4 regions of the Streptomyces sp. L2 genome follow, and region 3 is predicted to be linked to each of the others. Evidence: riboswitches for the same ligand, from Rfam matches in the RefSeq annotation. Region 3 holds a riboswitch; each other region holds the start of a gene.
The links. A riboswitch is a leader RNA that binds a small molecule or an ion and turns the genes downstream of it on or off. The one in region 3 is predicted to bind cyclic di-AMP.

Region 1 (2,191 bases), 1.8 Mb from region 3:
TGCTCGGCGACGTCCGGGAAGGCGCGCAGCAGGTTGACCGTGGTCATGATGAGGTCGTCGAAGTCGAGCGCGTTGGCCTCGCGCAGCCGCGACTGGTACAGGGCGTACGCCTGCGCGAGGGTCTTCTCGAAACCTCCCCCAGACTCCGTCTGGGAGGTGCCCCCAGTCGCCTGGGCCGCGAAGTCCTCCTCGTCGATCAGCTCGTTCTTCAGATTGCTGATCTTGGCGCTGAAGGACTTGGGCGGGAAGCGCTTGGGGTCGAGGTCCAGGTCACGGCAGACCAGGGCCATCAGGCGCTTGCTGTCGGCGGCGTCGTAGATCGAGAACGAGGAGGTGAAGCCGAGCTTCTTCGACTCCCGGCGCAGGATGCGCACGCACGCGCTGTGGAAGGTCATCACCCACATCGCGTTCGCGCGCGGGCCCACGAGGTGCTCGACGCGCTCCTTCATCTCGCCGGCGGCCTTGTTGGTGAAGGTGATCGCGAGGATCTGGCCCGGGTGCACGTGCCGCTCGGCGAGCAGGTGCGCGATGCGGTGGGTGAGCACACGGGTCTTGCCGGAGCCGGCGCCGGCGACGATGAGCAGGGGCGAGCCGGCGTGCACGACCGCGGCGCGCTGGTTGTCGTTCAGCCCCTCCAGCAGCGCGGCGGTGTCGATGGCGGGGCGCGGGGCGCCGTCGCGGTAGTACGCGTCCCGGTCCGGGGGTACGTCGAACTTCCCGCTGAACAGATCGCCCGGAAGCGGCTCCGGAGCGTGATCGTCCTCGGGCGGTGGCGGGGGTTCCTCCTCGTGCCCACGGGGGGGCTGGAGGGCCGCCAGGAAGCTGTCGTCAAAGAGGCTGCTCATCGCTCTCCGAGTCTAGGGCGCCCCACTGACAACCGGTCGCCGACCCGGGAACATGGCCGGATTCCCGAAGAGTTGATCTACCCGCCTCGCGGGCCGTTCATTCCCTCACGCTGCGAACGTGCCTGCTGGACGGTGTGTGACCGCCGCGCGGGGCAAGCGCGTTCATCCTCAGAGGTAACGAAAATGTATCGGACATATCACGCATCGACCTTCACAGAAGTCACACGAGTTGGCTAGGTTGCGTTCGGGCCGCACGACCCCTTCCGGTGAACCTCGCCGGGCCGGGCGGCCCCCGCCGAGTCCGGCAGCCCCCGTACAGCGGGGCCCGGAGCCGGGGACCCACCGATCCTGGGGTGAATCGCCCTGTCCCGTCCGGGCCAGGGCCGTAGGGCAGCCTTCCGAACCATCCGCCCGAACCCGACAGCTAACCCGGTAGGCGGCACATTGGAAGGAGTCGCCACCCTTGGCGTCGCACCGCAAGCCGCGCCCCGCGGGGGCGCGCGGAGCAGGTCTCCGCACCCCCGCACTCGCCACCGCCGCGCTCACCTCCGTGGCCGTGCTGTCCCAGACGGCCGACGCCGCGCCCGCCGCCTCCGACGACGGCAGGCCGAGCCGGGAGGAGATCGAGAAGAAGGTCGACGACCTGTACCGGCACGCCGAGTCGGCGACCGAGAAGTACGCGGAGAGGCAAGCGGAGAAATACGCCGAGAAGTACGCGGGGACGTACGACGCGCCGAAGTACAACGCGGCCAGGGAACGTGACGGCCGGCAGCGCAGCAGCCTCGACGCACTGCGCGAGGAGGTGGCCCGGCGCTCGGGCCGCCTCAACAAGCCCCGCGCGGACCAGGTTTCGCCCGCCGACGACTCCGCGCCCGTCCGGAGGCGGCTGGACGCCACCCCCGCGGTCGACTCGCCGGCCACGTCGCAGAACGACCTCCAGACCGCCAAGTCCGCCGTCCAGCACAAACTCGCCACCGCGCGCGGGATGCTGTCCCGGCTGACCGAACAGGGGACGGCGCGGCCGGCGGCAGCCGAACGGCACGGCTGGCAACAGACCTGGCACAACCCCGGCCCGGCGCCGACCCTGCAGCCCGACACCACGACACCGAGCGCAGGGTTGCCCGGGAACGTCGAGCCGGCAGGGTTGCCCGGGGTGGTCGAGGCCGGCGGGTTGACCGGATCGGTGCAGTCGGCCGGCCTTCCCGAGGCAATGGGGTCGGCCGGACTGCCGGGGCCGTTCGAGTCGGCCGCCTTGCCCGGGATGGTGGCGTCGGCCCTGCCGGGTTCGGTCGAGCCGGCCGGGCTGCCCGATGGAACGGGGTCGGCCGGGCTGCACGGTGTGCTGG
Region 2 (2,191 bases), 4.0 Mb from region 3:
TGTCCCCCACCGCCACGTACGACCCGATCGACCCGATCACCGATGTGTTGTCACTCTTCGAATCGTCTGCCACGTCGGACCATGATTCACCTTCGGATGTGACTTACGCGACCGTAGGCGGGGGTTGACGGACGGTGAGAAGTCCCACTGCTTATTCATTTGCCATTCAGGAATACTCCGGGGCAGCCGGGTCGGCCAGGACCACCGGGACCGGCCGGGTCAGCCGACGGTGACTCCGTGCCGGCTGAGGTAGGCGACGGGGTCGATGTCCGAGCCGTAGTCCGGGGTGGTCCGGATCTCGAAGTGCAGGTGCGGTCCGGTCACGTTGCCGGTGGCGCCGGACAGGCCGAGCTGCTGTCCCTCCGTCACGCTCTGCCCGGCGGACACGGAGAGCTGGGAGAGGTGGGCGTACTGGGCGTAGTGGCCGTCGTTCAGCTTGACGACGACCTGGTTGCCGTACGCGCCGCCCCAGCCCGCGGAGACGACCGTGCCGGCGGCGACGGACTTGACGGAGGTGCCGGTCGGGACGACGAAGTCGACGCCGGTGTGGTAACCGCTGGACCACATGCTGCCCGCCACGTGGTAGCCGGTGCCGATGGTGGCGCCGGTCACCGGGAGGGTGAAGCCGGTGGAGGGGGTGGCGGCCGGGGGCGGGGTCTGCGGCTTGGACGGGTGGGTGGACGGGGTCGCGGAGTGCGCGTCGGAGGACGGGTGGTGTGCCGCCGCCGCGCGCTTGCCGAGCGTGAGCTTCAGGCCGGGGTGGATCAGCGACGGGTCGTCGCCGACGGCCTGCCGGTTGTCGTCGTAGAGCCGGTGCCAGCCGCCGCGGACGTCGTGGTCGTCGGCTATCTTCGCCAGGCAGTCGCCGGACTTCACCGTGTAGGTGCGGACGCCCGGAGCGCGGTGCGCGGCCGCCGGCTTCGCGGCGGTCGCCTTCACCGCCGTGCCCTTGGCGGCCGGGAGGGCCTGGGTGACGTGCGCGGAACCGGACTGCGGGGTGGCGGCGTGGGCTCCGGCGGCCCCGACGAGCGGCAGGGCGAGGGCGGCGCCGCCGGTTCCGGCGACGGCGATGGAGCGGGTCAGACGCTGGGTCTTGGGACGACGGTGCTTACCCTTCGCGGGCATGGCGCATTCCTCTCCGGCGCCTGCGAGGTGAGCTGTCGGGTTCGGACTGGAGCTGCCCGGCCGCGCGGTGCGCGGCTTCACCCCGAGCCTGTCGCGGAGACCGGGACAGGCAGTCGTACCTGGTGGGTCCCCCGCTCCTGCCGTACACGGGTCATGTGTGTGGGGACTCCGGACGGCGGCAGGATTCGGCGTTCCGTCCGGAATTGGTGGCGAACGTAAGCGAGCGGGACGCACGGCGACAAGGAGCCGGTTCCCGCCTCCGCCGTTTCGGATGATCGGATACCGGAAAGCGCGGTCACCGTGCGTGCATGTCCGCGCTCTCGCTCGCCTCAATTGCCGCCGGGCGCCCGGACATTACGTGAGCATGACGTGCGACGGTCGGTCACCACTATGACGCTCCTCACGCACGCCATACCCACCTCCCCCTATTTCGTAGCGAGTTGGAGCGAAGCCGCAAAATTCGGGCAGACGACTCAGATGCGACACAGACGGAGAACCGTCGCATCGAGATCGCCGCGCAGCCCGGTCCGCAGACCGTGGTGCCGGAGGACGGCACCTCGGTGCACTTCGCCCGTTTCACGGCATTCGTACGACGCGGCCGGGTCGAGTCCGCGCAGCCGCAGGGCCGGGACCGGTTCGCCGTACCGCTGCGACTGGAGCCAGGCGAGCACCACCGTCTCGTCGCCGAGGACGTACTGGACGGCGCTGAGGCCGCCCGCCGGCGGGCGCAGCCGGTACAGGTCGCCGTGCTGGACGACGGGCCGTATCTCCTTGTAGAGGTCCACCCAGGCGCGGGCCTCGGCGAGGTCCTCCTCGCTCCACTCGGTGAGGTCGCCTCCGACGCCGAGGACTCCCGCCATGGCGCTGACGAAGCGGTAACGCAGGCTGCTCAACCGGCCGTTGAGCTGGCTGTTCGGGCTGTCGGTGACCCAGGCGGCCATGACCCGGGCGGGGTGGACCTGGCTGAACCCGTGCTGGATGGCGAGCCGGTCCAGCGGGTCGGTGTTGTCGGAGGTCCACACCTGGTCGGTGCGGCTCAGCACCCCCAGGTCGATCCGGCCGCCGC
Region 3 (2,191 bases):
ACGAGCATCTCCTTCTGGGATGTGACGCTGAAAGTGCGGGGCGCGGTGCCTTACGGCGGTGCCTTGCGACTAGAGCCTAACCGTCCCGGGCGCGTCGGCCACCGACCGACCGTCCCGTGGACAGGGAGACCGTACCCATTGTTCACCACCGGAACAAAGGGTCGGTGCACGGGGCACGGGAAAGGGGCGGGCAGGCGGCCGACGGTCGGTCGCGCAGACGGCCGGCGGATGGTCGGCCGGGGAGACGGCCGACGGACGGACGGTCGCGCAGACGGCCGACGGACGGTCGGTCGCGCAGACGGCCGGCGGGCGGTCGGTCGCGCAGACGGCCGGCGGATGGTCGGCCGGGGAGACGGCCGGGCGGTCGGGCAGGCGGCCGGGCGGGCGGGAGACCGGGGCGAACAGAACAGACCCCGCCCCGGTGCGTACGGGGGAAGACGCACCGGGGCGGGGAACCCGTGGGGACGGGGGCGGGCCGCTGCCTACTTCAGGTGCAGCTGCTGGCCCGGGAAGATGAGGTCGGCGTCGTCGACGATGTCCTTGTTCAGCTTGAACAGCTTCTCCCAGCCGCCGTCGACGTGGTGCTTCGCGGCGATGGAGCTGAGGGTGTCACCCTTGACGACCTTGTACTCGCCGTCGCCCTTCTTGACCTTCTTGCCGGTCGGGGTGGTGACGGTCTTCTCGCTCTTGGCGGCCGGACGCTCGGCGGAGCGGGAGGCGGCCTGCTGGTCGCTGGAGCGGCTGGTGGTGCCGCTCGACGAGGTGCTGTTCGAGGAGCTGCTCGACGACGTGCTCGGGGCGGAGCCGTTGTAGGGGGTGCTCGTCAGACCCGTGCCGCACACCGGCCAGGCGCCCTTGCCCTGGGCGGCGAGGACCTTCTCGGCGACGGCTATCTGCTGGGCCTTGCCGGCCTGGTTGGCCTGCGCGGCGTACTGCGTGCCGCCGTACGCGGCCCAGGTGGAGGCGGAGAACTGCAGGCCGCCGTAGTAGCCGTTGCCGGTGTTGATGGACCAGTTGCCGCCGGACTCGCACTGGGCGACCGCGTCCCACTGGGAGGCCGTGGCGGCGGAGGCGTTACCGGCGGCCATGAGCGGGGCGGCGACGGCGGCGCCGGTGACCCCGGCGAGAGCGATGGCGCGGGTGGCCTTGGACGGACGACGGTGCTTGCCCTTGCTGGAGAACAGCATGGATCGATCCCCTCACCGACGCCTGCGAGGTGAGCTGTCGGGTTCGGGCCGGTTGAGTTGCCCGGCCGCACGCCCGCTTTCGCGGCGTGCGGCTTCACCCCCAGCCGGTCCCAGCTCAACTGCTGGGCCCGGCACTTACCTTGGGTCCCCCGCTCCTGCCTGCGGCGCATGACGCGACGACTGTTCCCGGGCAACCGCTGGCAGGATTCGGCGTTGCGACTGCCGGGGCTCGTGGTGACGAGCGGTCCTGACCGTAGACACGCGATCCGGGGAATTTCAAAGACGATCAGGGCTTCTGAGACTCATCCCACACTTTCACCAAAACGGACATCACCGGGCGAAGCGGGGCGCCAACTGCCCCTGCCCCGCGTCCGCTTACGCCCCGACTCGCAGGGTCTGACCGGGGGCGATGTGGTTCGGGTCGGTTCCGATCGCCTTCTTATTGGTCGCGTAGAGAGCGTGCCATCCGCCGTCGACGTCAAGGGAGTCGGCGATGGAGGCGAGCGTGTCCCCTTCGCGGACGGTGTAGGTGCTCGCGTCACGGGAGGCGTGCCGGCCGGACGAGGCGTCATCCTGACCGTTTGTCACGCTTTCGTCCGCACTGTCCCCGCGGTGACGTCCACCACTGCTGAGCGCGCCGGTGTCGACCAGGCTCCAAGAGCTGCCACTCTGCCATGAATTGTCCGAGTCGCCGCTTCCAGGCGTGGCGGTGGACGCACTGTCATCACCCTGCGACGTCCCCGGGTCGGACGATGCCGACTTGTCGGACTTCGGGGTGTTGGTCCCGCCGTTGTCGCCGTCGCTCCCGCCGGCCCCGTCGGACGCGGACGGCGTACCGGAGCCGGAGTCGGCGTCCGAGCCCGTCCCCGAGTCCTTGCCCGCGTCGGGGGACGGCGTGGTGGAGGAGCCCGTTCCGGAGCCGGCGTCCGAGCCCGTGCCCGTGCCCGAGCCGGGGGTGGCCGGGGAGCCGGAGTCGGACGAGGACGGCGAATCCGGCAGGCCGG
Region 4 (2,191 bases), 2.1 Mb from region 3:
TGGCCCGGGTGCGCGCGCTGATGGAGGAACTGCTCGCCCGGCACACCGGGCGCGGCGCGGAGCGGGTCCGCGACGATCTGGAACGGGTGCTCGTGCTGGACGCCCCGGCGGCCGTGGAGTACGGCCTGGTGGACGGCGTCGTACCGCGGCGCGGGGCCGCGCCGACCGTTCCGGGTACGCCGGGCGATCCGACCGCTCCGGGCGCACCGGGTGCTCCGGGCACTCCGGGCGCGCGGTGAGCCGCCGGTGCTGCCCGAGGAACTCCCGCCTCTGCCCGCGCTGACGCGCGCGGAGGGTGAGCTGGTCGACCGGTACCTGGACGTGGTCGACCTGCTGGGCCGCGTCAATCCGGCCCGGGACGCCGACACCTACCGCGCTCTGCGAGCCGCTCAGGCCCTGGTGCGCAAGGCGGAGGAGTTGCGGGACGCGCTCGCCCTGATGCACCGGCGCGGCGAGACGGAACCGCACGGGGAGACCCTGGCGCGGGCGATGCGCGTGCTGGACGGCGAGCGGCGCACCGCACGCCTCATCCTGCCGCCCGGCGGGCCGGGCTGACCGGTCCCGCCGGCCGATGCCAGGCTCGGCGGATCCGTCCCGCAGCTCCCCTCGGCACGTCGTTCGGGCCGGAGTTGAAACGGCCCGAACGACGGACCCACGTCCGGCGTATTTTCAGCATTTTTACTGTCTTTTTCGAGGGTCGGCCGGCTTGCGCGCCGAATTGGGCCGTTCGGCGCAGCCGAAGGTTTTGGGCCAGGTCCGGGGCCGCGTACGGCACCTGACGATGTCTCGAACACAGTGAAGTCCACCCGAACGGGCGAGTGGTGAGTAACGCCACAAAGGGGCGGTTCCGTTGGGATTTTCGGACACGTGTGAGTGAAGATCCCTGACTGACGACAAGCCCCCGCCGCAGCGGCGGGGCGGTCCGGGCGGACGCCGAGTCCTGCCGCCGCCCGGACGACCGGTCGACAGGAGTGGATCGGCAGGAGTGGAGGACCCGAGCAAGACGGGTCGCCGGCACGGACGTTCGTCGCAGACGGGCGGATGTGCCGCGCAGCCCTTGGGGTGAAGTCGCGAGAACGCGACCGGGCAACTTCGCCAGCCCGAATCCGACAGGTCATCCTTCACAGGCGGCTGACGAAGGGTTGCGCATGACTGCGCTCAATCGTGTCCCGTCGCTGATGGCACGTGCCGGTACGGCCTCTGCCCTCACCCTCGCCGCCGTGGGCGGCACCATCGTGGCGCCGGGTCTGTCCGCCGACGCCTCGGCCGCCACCATGGCGACGAAGGCCCTCCGGGTCGCGGCGTCCAAGAAGGGCTCCCCGTACCAGTGGGGGGCCACCGGGCCGCGCAGGTTCGACTGCTCCGGGCTCACGCTGTACTCGTTCAAGAAGGCGGGCAAGAAGCTGCCCCGCACGGCGGCGCAGCAGTACAACCGGACGCACCACGTCTCGGCCGACCACCGAAAACCGGGCGACCTGGTGTTCTTTCACTATGGATCCAGCGTCTACCACGTCGGCATCTACGCCGGGAAGGGAAAGATCTGGCACGCACCGAGGACGGGGGAAGTGGTGAAGCTGGAGAAACTCTGGACGAACCACGTCTGGTACGGCCGGGTCAGCTGACCCGGCTCCATGCGGTGAGCGGCGCGGCTCCGGAGGGGGCCGCGCCCGTGCTCTCCCGGGCGGGGGCCACGCGCCCGCTCTCCCTGTCGGGGGGGCCGCGCCCGTGCTCTCCCGGGCGGGGCCACGCGCCCGCTCTCCCGGACGGGGGGCACGCGCGTGCTATACCGCCGGCCCTTAGCGCCCGCCGGCCCGCCCTAGGTTTCCTGCTGGCCCGCGGCCGGTACCGGTTCCGCGGGGGCCGTCCAGGGCAGTTCGATCAGCACCGTCTTGCCGCCCTCGCGCGTGGGCCGGACCCGGAGCCTGCCGCCGCACTCGGCGGTGAGCCAGCGGATGATGACCATGCCGCGGCCGTTGTCCTGCTGGACGGCCGCCGGGAGTCTCTTCGGGAAGCGCGGGTGACTGTCCGTGACGCCGATGCGCAGGTCCTCGTCACGGTCCAGGGCGAGGTCCACCGTGAACGTGGGTGACTGCCCGAAGGTGTGCTGTACGGCGTTGGTGGCCAGTTCGGAGACGATGAGCCGCACGGTGTCGGCCGCGTCGGTGTCCGACGGCAGGCCCCACTCCGCGAG

Region 1: linked by a shared signal. The riboswitch ahead of DBP14_RS36825 (C40 family peptidase) and the one ahead of DBP14_RS21240 (transglycosylase family protein) in region 3 are both predicted to bind cyclic di-AMP.
Region 2: linked by a shared signal. The riboswitch ahead of DBP14_RS03335 (LysM peptidoglycan-binding domain-containing M23 family metallopeptidase) and the one ahead of DBP14_RS21240 (transglycosylase family protein) in region 3 are both predicted to bind cyclic di-AMP.
Region 4: linked by a shared signal. The riboswitch ahead of DBP14_RS30745 (C40 family peptidase) and the one ahead of DBP14_RS21240 (transglycosylase family protein) in region 3 are both predicted to bind cyclic di-AMP.

What each region holds. Positions count from the first base shown of each region.
Region 1 covers NZ_QBDT01000001.1:2,940,559-2,942,749, forward strand. Annotated here, with positions in the region: gene pcrA (DNA helicase PcrA) at 1-845, opposite strand, end outside; cyclic di-AMP (ydaO/yuaA leader) riboswitch at 1,129-1,301, shown strand; gene DBP14_RS36825 (C40 family peptidase) at 1,309-2,191, shown strand, end outside.
Region 2 covers NZ_QBDT01000001.1:741,434-743,624, forward strand. Annotated here, with positions in the region: gene DBP14_RS03330 (SGNH/GDSL hydrolase family protein) at 1-73, opposite strand, end outside; gene DBP14_RS03335 (LysM peptidoglycan-binding domain-containing M23 family metallopeptidase) at 220-1,125, opposite strand; cyclic di-AMP (ydaO/yuaA leader) riboswitch at 1,130-1,326, opposite strand; gene DBP14_RS03340 (alpha-galactosidase) at 1,599-2,191, opposite strand, start outside.
Region 3 covers NZ_QBDT01000001.1:4,751,250-4,753,440, reverse strand. Annotated here, with positions in the region: gene eno (phosphopyruvate hydratase) at 1-8, opposite strand, end outside; gene DBP14_RS21240 (transglycosylase family protein) at 483-1,187, opposite strand; cyclic di-AMP (ydaO/yuaA leader) riboswitch at 1,192-1,364, opposite strand; gene DBP14_RS21235 (transglycosylase family protein) at 1,563-2,191, opposite strand, start outside.
Region 4 covers NZ_QBDT01000001.1:6,848,676-6,850,866, reverse strand. Annotated here, with positions in the region: gene DBP14_RS30755 (ATP-dependent Clp protease proteolytic subunit) at 1-239, shown strand, start outside; gene DBP14_RS30750 (hypothetical protein) at 247-555, shown strand; cyclic di-AMP (ydaO/yuaA leader) riboswitch at 922-1,145, shown strand; gene DBP14_RS30745 (C40 family peptidase) at 1,149-1,622, shown strand; gene DBP14_RS30740 (ATP-binding protein) at 1,817-2,191, opposite strand, start outside.